Regions from separate parts of the Bradyrhizobium sp. CCBAU 53338 genome, predicted to be linked through region 2. Evidence: predicted binding sites of a transcription regulator. Region 2 holds the regulator's gene; the other holds the start of a gene.
What was found. Region 2 encodes LexA, which represses DNA repair genes until DNA is damaged. Its sites were predicted from a motif close to TGTTCNNNNTGTGTTCNG; they were not measured.
Positions count from the first base shown of each region.

Region 1: the regulator LexA is predicted to act here: its motif matches at 2,922-2,939, upstream of XH90_RS03870 (DNA recombination protein RmuC).

Region 1 is NZ_CP030048.1:808,445-814,848, reverse strand. It holds gene XH90_RS03890 (GIY-YIG nuclease family protein) at 38-373, opposite strand; gene truA (tRNA pseudouridine(38-40) synthase TruA) at 398-1,135, opposite strand; gene fmt (methionyl-tRNA formyltransferase) at 1,135-2,070, opposite strand; gene def (peptide deformylase) at 2,276-2,800, opposite strand; gene XH90_RS03870 (DNA recombination protein RmuC) at 2,971-4,170, shown strand; gene XH90_RS03865 (MFS transporter) at 4,311-5,675, shown strand; gene XH90_RS03860 (hypothetical protein) at 5,684-6,124, opposite strand; gene recR (recombination mediator RecR) at 6,151-6,404, opposite strand, start outside.
Region 2 is NZ_CP030048.1:3,794,664-3,801,067, reverse strand. It holds gene XH90_RS17835 (alpha-hydroxy acid oxidase) at 1-424, shown strand, start outside; gene XH90_RS17830 (HAD family phosphatase) at 433-1,062, shown strand; gene XH90_RS17825 (hypothetical protein) at 1,209-1,403, shown strand; gene glp (gephyrin-like molybdotransferase Glp) at 1,629-2,840, shown strand; gene lexA (transcriptional repressor LexA) at 3,017-3,718, shown strand; gene XH90_RS17810 (hypothetical protein) at 3,902-4,105, shown strand; gene XH90_RS17805 (hypothetical protein) at 4,299-4,733, shown strand; gene XH90_RS17800 (ComEC/Rec2 family competence protein) at 4,744-6,404, opposite strand, start outside.

The sequences.
Region 1 (6,404 bases), 3.0 Mb from region 2:
GCCCGGCCATGACGATGTGGTGAGAGCCCGGACCACCTCACTGGACAATCGTGTCGTAGAGATCATTCCATTCGGGATTATCCCTCAGGATCAGCCTGACCTTCCACGTCCGTGACCAGTGCTTGATGTTATGCTCGCGCTGGATCGCGGTTTGGATGTCTTCATAGCGCTCGAAATAGACGAGCAGCTTGACGCCGTACTTCTTAGTAAAGCCAGGCACGAGCCCATTTCGATGCTCGTAGGTGCGACGAACAAGGTCGCTGGTCACACCGACATACAAAATGCCGTTGGCCGCGCTTGCGAGAATGTAGACCCATCCGCCATGCATGGTCGCATGGTGACGTACGTGGATGGCCGGGACAAGCCCGGCCATGACGCCTGAGGCGACATCAACTCCTTAATAATCCACCCTCATCAGATACAGCCCCTCCGGCGGCGCGACGATCCCGCAGGCTGCGCGATTGCGCGCTTCCAGCGCCGCCGAGAGATCGTCGGCGGTCCAGCGGCCCTCGCCGACCCAGACCAGCGATCCCACCATCGAGCGCACCTGGCTGTGCAGGAACGAGCGGGCCGAGGTGACGATGACGATCTCGCGGCCGTCGCGCAGCACGTCGAGCTGGTCGAGCGTCTTCTCCGGCGATTTCGCCTGGCACTCGGTGTCGCGGAAGGTGGTGAAATCATGCTTGCCGAGCAGGCGTTGAGCCGCCGCATGCATTGCGTCGGCATCGAGCCGACGCGGCACGCGCCAGGCGTGGCCGACGTCGAGCGCGAGATTGGCGCGGGTATTGACGACGCGGTAGCGATAGTGGCGCTTCACGGCCGAGAAGCGCGCCTCGAACGTATCAGGGACGATCTCCGCTTCGAGCACCGCCACCGGATGCGGGCGCAGATGCGCGTTGAGGCCGTCGCGAAAGCGCCCCGGCGGAAACTGCTTCTCGACATCGACATGCGCGACCTGGCCGCGCGCATGCACGCCGGCATCGGTGCGGCCAGCACCATGCACCCGCAGATCCGCACCAGTCATCGCCTTCACGGCTGCTTCCAGCGCGCCCTGCACCGACGGCAGCGTGTCCTGCACCTGCCAGCCGAAGAACGGCGCACCGTCATATTCGATGGTGAGCTTGTAGCGGGGCATCAGGCGAGCCGCATCGGCGGCTCGAGCTTCACGCCGCGCAGGAAATCCTTGGCCAGCATTCGCGCCTTGCCCTCGCGCTGCAGCTCGAGAATACGGATCGCGCCCGCGCCACAAGCGATGGTGAGCTGGTTGTCGAGCACCGCGCCCGGTGCACCGGAGCCCTTGGCGAGCTCGCAGCGCAGGATTTTCACGCGCGCATTCTCGCTGACACCGGCAAGCTCCGCCCAGGCGCCGGGAAACGGCGACAGGCCGTGGATGTGGCGCAGCACCGCATGCGCGGGCTTGTTCCAGTCGATCCGCGCCTCGGCCTTGTCGATCTTGGCAGCATAGGTGACGCCGTCCTCGCTCTGCTTCTTCAGCTGCAGCCCGCCGCGATCGAGTGCCGCCATCGCACGCACCATCAGATCGGCGCCGAGGCGGGAGAGACGATCGTGCAGATCGACCGCGGTCATGTTGTCGGTGATGGCCAGACGCTCGGCCATGGCGACATCACCGGTGTCCAGGCCGACGTCCATCTTCATCACCATGACGCCGCTCTCGGCGTCACCTGCCATGATCGCGCGGTTGATGGGCGCCGCACCGCGCCAGCGCGGCAAGAGCGATGCATGCAAATTATAACAACCTAGCTTCGGCGCATCGAGGATCGCCTGCGGCAGGATCATGCCGTAGGCAACGACGACAGCGGCATCGGCCTCAAAGGCGCTGAACTCGTCGAGCGCTTCCGGTGTCTTCAACGTCTTTGGCGTCAGCACGGGCACGCCGAGCTTTCGCGCGGCTTCCTCGACCGGGGTCGGCTGCATCTGCAGCCCACGCCGTCCCCCGGGCTTCGGCGCACGCGTATAAACGGCCAAGATCTCGTGCCCATGCGCGACGAGTTCGAGCAGCGTCGGCACGGAGAAATCGGGCGTGCCCATGAAGATCAGGCGGAGGGGCATGACAAGAGCTCGATGCGTTCCCTCCCCCCTTGTGGGGGAGGGTTAGGGAGGGGGGTGCCACACGGCGCGGTCTTTCGATTCAAGCGCCGATTAGTTCTTCGCACCGTTGGGACTACCGCCGGGGCCACCCCTCTCCCCGGCCCTCCCCCACAAGGGGGGGGGAGCGCAGGGGGAGCGTGCGGCAACGCCGGTGCTTACAAATGACTCACTCCGCGCGCTTGGCGGCTTTCTCGAACTTCTTGATCACGCGGTCGCGCTTCAGCTTCGACAGATAGTCGACAAACAGCACACCGTTGAGATGGTCGATCTCGTGCTGGATGCAGGTGGCGTAGAGGCCTTCGGCGTCCTCCTCGTGCAGCTTGCCGTCGAGATCGGTGAAACGCACGCGCACCTTCGCGGGCCGCTCGACCTCCTCGTAATATTCGGGGATCGACAGGCAGCCTTCCTCGTAGACCGACAGCTCCTCGGAAGAGGCGACGATCTCCGGATTGATGAAGACGCGCGGCTCCGGCTTGGTCTCGTCGTCCTGGCTGGGCTTGGCGAGATCCATGGTGATCAGCCGCAGCGGCTGCGCGATCTGGATCGCAGCAAGGCCAATGCCGGGCGCGTCGTACATGGTCTCGAACATGTCGTCGGCAAGCTTGCGGATCTCCGGCGTGACCTTCTCGATCGGCTTGGAGACCAGACGCAGCTGCTTGTCGGGCAGGATGATGATTTCTCTGAGGGCCATGGCGGGCGATTTAAGCCGCGCGCGACAGGCGGTCAATGCGGCGGGTAACGCGTTAACCCTCCGCTAACCATAAAACTTCACCCTTGGTTAACCATAAAAATGAGGGGGCCGTTAGCCCCATCGTTCCCTCTTCGTTCGCTTGGGGGCGCGAATCGGCTAGAAGGGCTGGCATGAACGAGATCATTTTCATGCTCGGCGACTGGCCGGTGCGCACCATCGATGGGCTGATCGGCTTCGGCGCCCTCGTCCTCATCCTGCTGGTGGTGATTGCGGTGGTGATCGCCAGATCCGGGCGACGTGGCGCGGAACTGGCGATGGCGCACGCAATCCGGGCCGACGAGCTCGAAGAGCGGCTCGCCCAGGTGCTGCACGCTCAAGCTGAGGCCTCCGGCCGGGTCAACGCCATGACCCAGACTCTGGCCGGCCGCCAGGCCGAGATGGCCCGTGCTGTCAACGAGCGGCTGGATTCGGTGACCCATCGGGTCGGCCAGTCCATGGAGCACTCGACCCGCAACACCATGGAGAGCCTGCGCGCCCTGCACGAGCGGCTCGGCATCATCGACAGCGCGCACAAGAACCTCACCGACCTCACCACGCAGGTCACGACCTTGCGCGACGTGCTCGCCAACAAGCAGTCGCGCGGCGCCTTCGGCCAGGCGCGGATGGAGGCGATCGTCCAGGACGGCCTGCCGAAGGGCGCCTACGAATTCCAGTTCACGCTCTCGACCGGCAAGCGCCCCGATTGCGTCGTGTTCCTGCCCGACCAGCGCCCGCTCTGCATCGATGCGAAATTTCCGCTGGAGGCGATGACCGCGCTGCACGATGCCCGCACCGACGAGGAGAAGCGCCTCGCCACGCAGCGGCTGCGCGGCGACGTGATGAAGCATGTCAGCGACATCGCCGAAAAATACCTCGTCACCGGCGAGACCCAGGAGATGGCGCTGATGTTCGTGCCGTCGGAATCGGTCTACGCCGAGATCCATGATGGTTTCGACGACGTGATCCAGAAGGCCTACCGCGCACGCGTCGTGCTGGTGTCGCCCTCGCTGCTGATGCTCGCGATCCAGGTGATGCAGCAGATCATGAAGGACGCGCGCATGCGCGATGCCGCCGACCAGATCCAGACCGAGGTTATCAAGCTCGGCGACGACCTCGGCCGCCTGCGCGACCGCGTGCTGAAGCTGCAGAAACATTTCGCCGACGCCAACGAGGACGTCCGCCAGATCCTGATCTCCGCCGACAAGATCGAGAAGCGGGCGGGCCGAATCGAGGAGCTCGATTTCAGCAAGACGGACGCGCCGGCTGAGGGCCCGCGGCTGGTGTCGGGAGCGCCGGAGCTGTTTCCAAGGAAGCTGCAGGCGGGGGAGTGATCCTCAGTCGTCATGGCCGGGCTTGTCCCGGCCATCCACGCCTTTGTCGCCGCACTAAGAACGTGGATGCCCGGGACAAGCCCGGGCATGACGGCTTTTGTGGTCGAGGCATCTCGGCCAGAATCTGCTAACACCTCCCCATGACCGCACCCGACGCCACCTCCCCCGCCGGCTCCGACACCCCTGCGACCTCGTGGCGCGACAGCCTCGCCGTGTACCTGCAGCCGCGGGTACTGATCGTGCTGTTCCTCGGCTTCTCCTCGGGACTGCCGCTGGCGCTGTCGGGCTCGACGCTGCTGGTGTGGATGCGCGAGGCAGGCGTCGATCTCAAGACCATCGGGCTGTTTGCGCTGGTCGGCACGCCCTACACGCTGAAGTTCCTGTGGGCGCCGCTGGTGGATGCGCTGCATGTGCCGCTGTTCACCCATGCCTTCGGCCGCCGGCGGGGCTGGCTGCTGTTCTCGCAGCTGCTGCTGATCGTTTCGATCCTGCTGCTGGCGATGACCGATCCCGCGAGTTCGCCGTTCTACGTCGCGCTCGGCGCGCTGCTGGTGGCGACGACATCCTCGACCCAGGACATCGTGGTCGACGCCTTCCGCGTCGAGAGCCTCCCCGAGAGCGAGCAGGCCGCCGGCATGGCTGCTTACGTCGCGGCCTATCGCATCGGCATGCTGGTCTCGACCGCGGGGGCGCTGTTCATCGTCTCCGGCTTCGAGAGCACCGGCATCACGCGCTCATCGGCCTGGATGTGGGGCTATGTGGTGATGGCGGCGATGGTGCTGATCGGAACGATCACGGCGCTGCTTGCGACCGAGCCCGAGCAATCGGTACGGGCCGAAGCGGCAACGCATGAAGAGACCGCGTTCACGCGCGTGCTGCACGCGGCGATCGGCGCGTTCTCCGAATTCCTGTCGCGCAAGGACGCGATCGCAGCCCTCGCCTTCGTCGTGCTGTTCAAGTTCACCGACGCGTTCTCCGGCACCATGACCGCGCCGTTCGTGATCGACCTCGGCTTCACCCGCAACGATTATGCGGCGATCGTCAAGGGCGTCGGCCTCGCTGCGACGCTGATCGGCGGCTTTGCCGGCGGCTTCGTTGCGCGGCGTTATTCGCTGGCAAATTCGCTCTGGATCGGCGGCGTGGTGCAGGCGCTGGCCAACCTCACCTTCTCCTGGCTTGCCGTGCTCGGCACCAATCAATGGGCGCTGGCGCTCGCCATCTCCGCGGAGAATTTCACCAGCGCCATCGGCACCGTGATCTTCGTCGCCTATCTCTCGGCTCTGTGCCAGAACCCGCTGCACACGGCGACGCAATACGCGCTGCTCACCGCGCTCGCGGCGGTGGGGCGGACGTATCTGTCGTCGGGCGCCGGCTTCGTCGCTGACAGCACCGGCTGGCCGCTGTTCTTCGTGATCTGCGTGCTGGTGGCGATTCCGAGCCTGGCGCTGCTGACTTGGCTGCAGAAGCGCGGGCATTTCGAGGCGTTGGGGCCGGTGAGGGTTTAGGGCCGCCCCTACTGCTTCTTCACCAAACTCCACTTCGTGACCACGGCCTCGCTCATCTGGCCAGGGTCGCTGGCGCAGGCGACCTCGTCCACCTTGACCGAGATTTCCTTGCCGACGAAGGATTTCAGCTGCGAAGCCTGCGCGTTGCTGGAGGTGACGAGCTGGAAGGTCTCGGGCCCGGTCTCGAGATCGCACAGCCCGTTCGGTGCCGGCAGGCGGCGCGGCTCGGAGGTGATCTGGTACATCGCGATCCGCTTGCCCGCGTTCTTGACGTCGCGAATCTTCATGGCGTTCAGCTCGCCCGAGAGCACCTCGCCGGCGCTGATCGGCTTGCCGGGCTTCGACGGCGGCGGAGCCCGGTCGTCTTCCTGCTGTGCGGCAATGGCCGGTGCCGCCAACAGCAGCACCGTCGCGACCAAGGCGAAGCGTGTGGCGAAAAGTTTCGTCATGTCGTCCGTTCCGTAACTCTGGATGGCTAGAACAGGGTCCGCTGCCGCATGGCGGCCGATAACGTGCCCTCGTCGAGATAATCAAGCTCGCCGCCGACGGGCACACCATGGGCCAGCCGGGTTACTTTCACGTTGGCGTCCTGAAGCAGGTCGGTGATGTAATGCGCCGTGGTCTGGCCGTCGACCGTCGCATTCAGCGCAAGAATGATCTCGTGCACCTCGGCCGCATGCGCCCGCGCCACCAGCGCGTCGATGGTGAGGTCCTGCGGGCCGACGCCGT
Region 2 (6,404 bases):
GATCGCGGTCGATCACGGCGTCGAGTGGATCTACGTTTCCAACCATGGCGGCCGCCAGCTCGATCACGGCCGCGGCGCGATGCATGTGCTTCCTGAAATCGTCGACGCCGTGAAGGGGCGCGCGAAGATCATGGTCGACGGCGGCATCTGCCGCGGCACCGACATCGTCAAGGCGATCGCCGCGGGCGCAGACCTCGTCGGCATTGGCCGGCTGCAATGCTGGGCCTTGGCGGCGGCCGGCGAGACCGGCGTGACGCGGATGCTGGAACTGCTCGAGGACGAGGTGCTGCGCTGCCTCGGCCTGCTGGGAGCCACTTCGTTCGCCGAGGTCAATAAGTCCTGCCTGCACCCGGCCACCGCGACCAATGCGCCGAGCGTGTTCAGCGCATTCCCGCTGTTCGACCACGAGCCCTATCGATACTGATTGGAAGGATGCATGTGACCTCGCTCTCTCCCGGCAGCGCGGATGCGCTTCTGTTCGACCTCGGGCGCGTCGTGCTTGATATCGATTTCTCCAAGGCGATCGCCTGCTGGGCGGGACATGCAGGCTGCAAGCCGGAAGCGATCGTGGCGCGCTACGTGCGTGACGAGGCCTACCGGCTGCACGAGGTCGGCAAGATCAGCGACGAGGACTACTTTGCCTCGCTCCGCTCATCGCTCGGCATCAGCATTTCGGATGGGCAGTTCCTGGAAGGATGGAACGCGATCTTTGCCGGCGAGATGCCCGACATCGCCGAGTTGCTGCCGCGCGCGGCGAAGCAGATGCCGGTCTACGCCTTCTCCAACACCAACCGCCCGCACGTGGACTACTTCTCGAAGGAATATGCCGACCTGCTCGGCCATTTTCGCGAGCTCTATCTGTCCTCCAGCATCGGTCTGCGCAAACCGGATGCAGAAGCGTTCGACCATGTCGTTGCCGCGATGGGCGTACCGGCGAACCGCGTTGTCTTCTTCGACGACCTCGCCGAGAACGTCGAAGGCGCCCGCGCCCGCGGCCTGACCGCGGTGCATGTGACCTCCCCTCACGACGTCGGCAATGCGCTGAGGGCACTGGGGATCTGATCCCCGAACGGACCGCCCCTCTGGAACTATTTCGCCTCCGGGTTTGGAACCAAGTCGCTTTGTACATTTTTATACAGAGTTCCGGGAACGAATGCCCGTTTCCGGACTCATGAGTCCGTTGGGAATTCTACATCGGACTTATCATCGTGTTGGGCAAAACCTACCTCACCAAGCAGGCCTCTCTGCTGATGAAATACGCCAGAACCACCTCGGATTCTGACCTTTCCGCAAAACTGATCAGCAAGGCCGCCGATCTCAAGGCCCAGGCCGATCCGATGCCTGACAGGGACCAGAGTCCCGAAGCGCCAGACGTCAGTCCGGACAAGCAGCCGGGGACCTGACCGGTGCTGGCCGTGGCTCTCGTCATCCTCGCCATGGCCATCCTCGAACCGGTCTGCTTCGCCTTCCGGATCATGCCGCGGCGACTTTGATCTTGCGCCTTCGTCGCCAAGCTGACGACGCACGATAAATCATGCTGCGCGACCACCGTTTTGCCTCTGCGCCTGCACTCGGCTAGAACTCTCGCCGCCGATTTGCCCGAACGGGCGCAGCTGGAGTTTTCACCCGTGGCCCTGATGCCGGTTTCCGACGCGCTCGCCGCGGTGCTTGCCGGCGCGCAGCCGCTGACCGAAGAGGTCGTCGCACTCGACGCGGCCTTCCACCGCGTGCTCGCGCGCGACGTCGCGGCGCGGCGGACGCAGCCGCCGCAGGCGATGTCGGCGATGGACGGCTATGCCGTTCGTGCGGCCGATGCGGCGAAGCCCGGGGCGCAGCTTGTCGTCATCGGCGAAGTCGCAGCCGGCCGGCCGTTCGCAGGGACCGTCAGCGCCGGCGAAGCCGTGCGAATCTTCACCGGTGGTGTCATCCCCGATGGTGCGGATGCGGTCGTGATCCAGGAGGACACCGTCACCGACGGCAAGCGCATCACCATCAAGGAGGCCGCCGTCACCGGGCGCCACATTCGCCCCGCCGGCATCGATTTCCGCGAGGGCGACGTGCTCCTGCGCAAGGGCGTACGGCTCACCGAGCGGGACCTTGCACTTGCCGCCGGCATGAACCACCCGCAGCTCGCGGTGTGCCGCCGTCCGAAAGTCGCGATCCTCGCGACCGGCGACGAACTGGTGATGCCGGGATCGACGCCCGGTCATGGCCAGATCGTCTATTCCAACGGCTACGCCCTGCACGCGCTCGCCCGCAGCGAGGGCGCCGACACCATCGACCTCGGCGTTGCCGCAGATACGCTTGCCGCCACCAGCGCCGGTATCCGCCGCGCGCGAGAATCCAGCGCCGACATCCTGATCACGACGGGCGGCGCCTCGGTCGGCGACCACGATCTGGTGCAGCAGGCACTCCGGGACGAAGGCACTGCGATGGCGTTCTGGAAGATCGCAATGCGGCCGGGCAAGCCGATGATGAACGGACAGCTCGGAGCGATGCGCGTGATCGGCCTGCCCGGCAATCCCGTGTCTTCCTACGTGTGCGGTTTCCTCTTCATGGTCCCGCTGATTCGCGCTTTGTCCGGCCGTTCGGTTGTCCATCATCGCCGCGAACGCGCCGTGCTCGGCCGCGACGTCGGCGCCAATGACCAGCGCGAGGATTATCTGCGTGCGCGTCTCGACGAGCGTGCCGACGGCACGCTCGTCGCCCTTCCCGTCAATCACCAGGACTCCTCGCTGCTTGCGAATCTCGCTGCGGCACAGGCACTTCTCGTGCGTCCGCCATTCGCACCGAAGGCCGAAGCGGGAGCGCACTGCGAGGTGTTGCGACTGCCCGCCTGAGCGCATCGTTCGCAACCGTTCCGCGAACTTTGCCGCGTTCACGGTAAATTAAGCAGTTGCGGAACATGTATCGAACATATAGTGTTCGTTCATGATTTGTTTCGAGCATGTAGCGGCTTATTGCTGAATTCAGCGTCTCGGAATCGAACGACATCGTCAGGGGGATTTTGGTCGAGATGTTAACGCGCAAACAATACGAGCTCCTGCGGTTCATCAGCGAGCGGCTGAAGGAAAGCGGCGTGCCGCCCTCCTTCGACGAGATGAAGGACGCGCTCGATCTGCGCTCGAAGTCGGGCATCCACCGCCTGATCACGGCGCTCGAGGAGCGTGGCTTCATCCGCCGCCTGCCCAACCGGGCCCGCGCCATCGAGGTGATCAAGCTGCCGGAGCTCCAAGCCGCCGCCGGTAGCCGCCGCGGCTTCACGCCAAGCGTCATCGAAGGCAATCTCGGCAAGGTGCGCACGACATCGAGCCCGCCCGCCGACGAGGGCGAGCGTCCGGTCGCGGTGCCCGTCATGGGCCGGATCGCAGCCGGCACGCCCATCGAGGCGCTGCAGACCCGCAGCCACACCATCAGCGTCCCCCCTGACATGCTGGGCGCTGGCGAGCACTACGCGCTCGAAGTGCGCGGCGATTCCATGGTCGACGCCGGCATTCTCGACGGCGACATGGCGCTGATCCAGCGCAACGAGAGCTGCGACACCGGCGATATCGTGGTCGCGCTGATCGACGACGAGGAAGCCACCTTGAAGCGCTTCCGCCGCCGCGGCGCCTCGATCGCGCTGGAGCCGGCCAACGCGGCCTACGAGGTCCGCATCCTCCCGCCCAACCGGGTCAAGATCCAGGGCAAGCTGATCGGACTGTATCGGAAGTACTGAGCGCCGGACGACCTGAGCGCTCACGCGCATTCAACGATCGGAGCGGACGATTGTCCGCTCCGGCCGGATGGTCTTTCTGGTTTTGCACAGATTATCCGGCCCCCTCTCCAGTACTACATCCTCGGCACGCCGCGACGAAGCACGCATCGCTTCATAAGCCTCCAGGCGACCGAGGAGACAACCATGCGCAAGATCTTCCTGAGCACCGTCACGATGGCGCTGATTGCAGCATCGGCGTCACAAGCCCTCGCTGCGCAGCCGCAACATCGCGCCCGCAAGGCGCCGCAGGCGACGAGCGCGCAATTGCGTGATGCGCATAATACCGTCGAGCAATCCTCGCGGCCGGCATGGCCATATTCGGGCTGGTCGGCACCGGCCGGACGCTGACGGCGACGGTCGCCGAATGCACGGAAGCAGGCTTTGTTCCTGGCGGTTCGGGAAAGATATTGTGATTGCGGCTTGCGTATCCGAGCCGCAGATTTGCCTACAACCGAGCGGAGTCTTGCAGGCTTCCACTCTGATAGAGGCCTGCGCCTCCAGGCCAGAGGCGCGGGTTGCTATCCCTGATGAGGAGCACCCGATGTGTGACTATAGCCTGCATGCCGTCGCGACACGTCCCGCAGAAGTCGGCGAGACGATCGTCACGACAACATTTCGCGGCACCTCGACGCGCGGCTTCGCCTCCGAAGCCGACATGTCGGTCGCGGTCTGCCTGCTGCCGGGAACGGAGCTCGCGTTCGCCGACAACGTCCGTTACGATAACAGGTGGATCTGGACGCGCACCGTCAACTCGCGCGTCGGCAAGTTCGGCAAGGTCGATCCGCACATTCCCGATCGTCATCACGATGCGATCGAATTCCCCGATGGCAAATACGTGCTGGTGACGCAGCTCGTCGAAGGCCAGCGCGCAACCGTGCTGCAACTGCCCGTGACCCAGCCGCTCGGCGAGCGCGAGCAGAAGCCGCAAGGGATCGCTGACAGCCGCACCACGACGCCGCGCCTGCCGATCGGCTGAAAGGTCGATCTTACTCCTCAGCCTGAAGGTCGGCCTCCGACGGTGTTACGTCCCGGGAGCGTGGAGCTACCGACCTTGGCATGAGGGTCTGCTCGAAGTCTCCATCGCCGGTCGCCGCCGGCGACCAGGGGCGGTTTGCGCCCCTTCCCCTCACAGCCTGAATCGCAAAACCGTCACCGCGCTGTGTGAGCGCCAGCGCGCCCTGGTGCGCGAGACGCGGTCGATCGACCACCATCGCGGCGCAATCCGGCGCCGTAGGCCTGGTCGTCACCAGCAGCGCGGCACGACTGCAATCGTCGGCCAGCGCGTCGATGCGTAGCGACAGCGCAATCATGCGACCGTCGGCGAGCGTCGTCACGCAGCCGGCGTCGTCGCATGACACGCCGTCACCAAGCGAGGCGCTGGCCGTGTCGCGCGGGTCAGCGTCGGCGGCAAGCCACTCCTTGAGCAGAAAATTGTCCTTCTTCATTCTGATCACGTGCAGTTGCCCATCCCTGCCTCGCACTGCGACGTTCTGGCCGTCAGCGGCAATCAGGATATCGGGTTGCCGGACCGACAGCCCCCAGACGGTCGCAGCCACGAGCACGCAAGCACCCGACCAGCGCAGCGGCGTGCGCAACAGGCCCATCAGGATCAGGCCGAGGCTCGCCGCAATCAACGGCGCAGTGCCGAAGGCGGCGACATGGCCGATCGCGCCGGGCAGTGCGGCCACCCAGCGCGACACCGCCACCATCCAGTCGATGCCAATCCCCATCAACCACCAGAACACACCGTCGAGTCCGAAGGGAGCCGCGAGCAATCCCAGAAGCCCCGCGGGCATCACCAGCGCCGAGACCACCGGCATCGCGCCGAGATTGGCGAGCACGCCGTAGGGCGTGACGCGATGGAAATGGAAGGCCGCATAAGGCGTGGTTGCAAACCCGGCGATCATCGAGGCCATGAACAGCATCGCGATCTCGCGGCCGCCCCACAGCGCGATGCGCGCGGTCGCCGAGTGATCAGGTGAGGCAAACAGGTTCGGCATGCCGATCTGCACCAGGGCCACCAGCCCGAGCGTCGCGGCGAAGGACATTTGAAAGCTCGGATGCACGAGCGCCTCCGGCGCCACCGCCAGCACGATCAGCGCCGCGACCGCCAGCGTGCGGAAGGTGACGGCGCGGCGATCGACGATCACCGCGATCAGCACCACGGCAGTCATGAAGAACGATCGTTGGGTTGCGACTTCAGCGCCCGAGAGCAGCAAATAGAAAGCAGAAGCGACCAGGGCCGCGGCGGCCGACCATTTCTTGATGGGAAATCCCGCCGCCAGCCCGGGGATCAGCGCGAGCAGTGCGCGAACCGCGAAGAAGACGACACCGGCGACGACAGCCATGTGGTAGCCGGAAATCGACAGCACGTGGCCGAGGCCGGAGATGAACATCGCGTCGTTGACGGGCGTCGTGATCGCATCGCGGCGGCCGGTCAGAAGCGCAGTCGCAATCGCGCGGTTGTCGCCGTCGAGTACGGCGCGGATGCGCGCGTCGATCCCATCGCGCAGGCCTTGCAGGACGGCGGCATAGCGCAGCTGCAAGCCGCCGGCATCGGGCGGTGTCACAGTCGTGATTGCCCCCATCGCGAAACCGGACGCGCCGATCCCCTGGAAGAACATGTCGCGCGAGAAGTCGTAGCTCC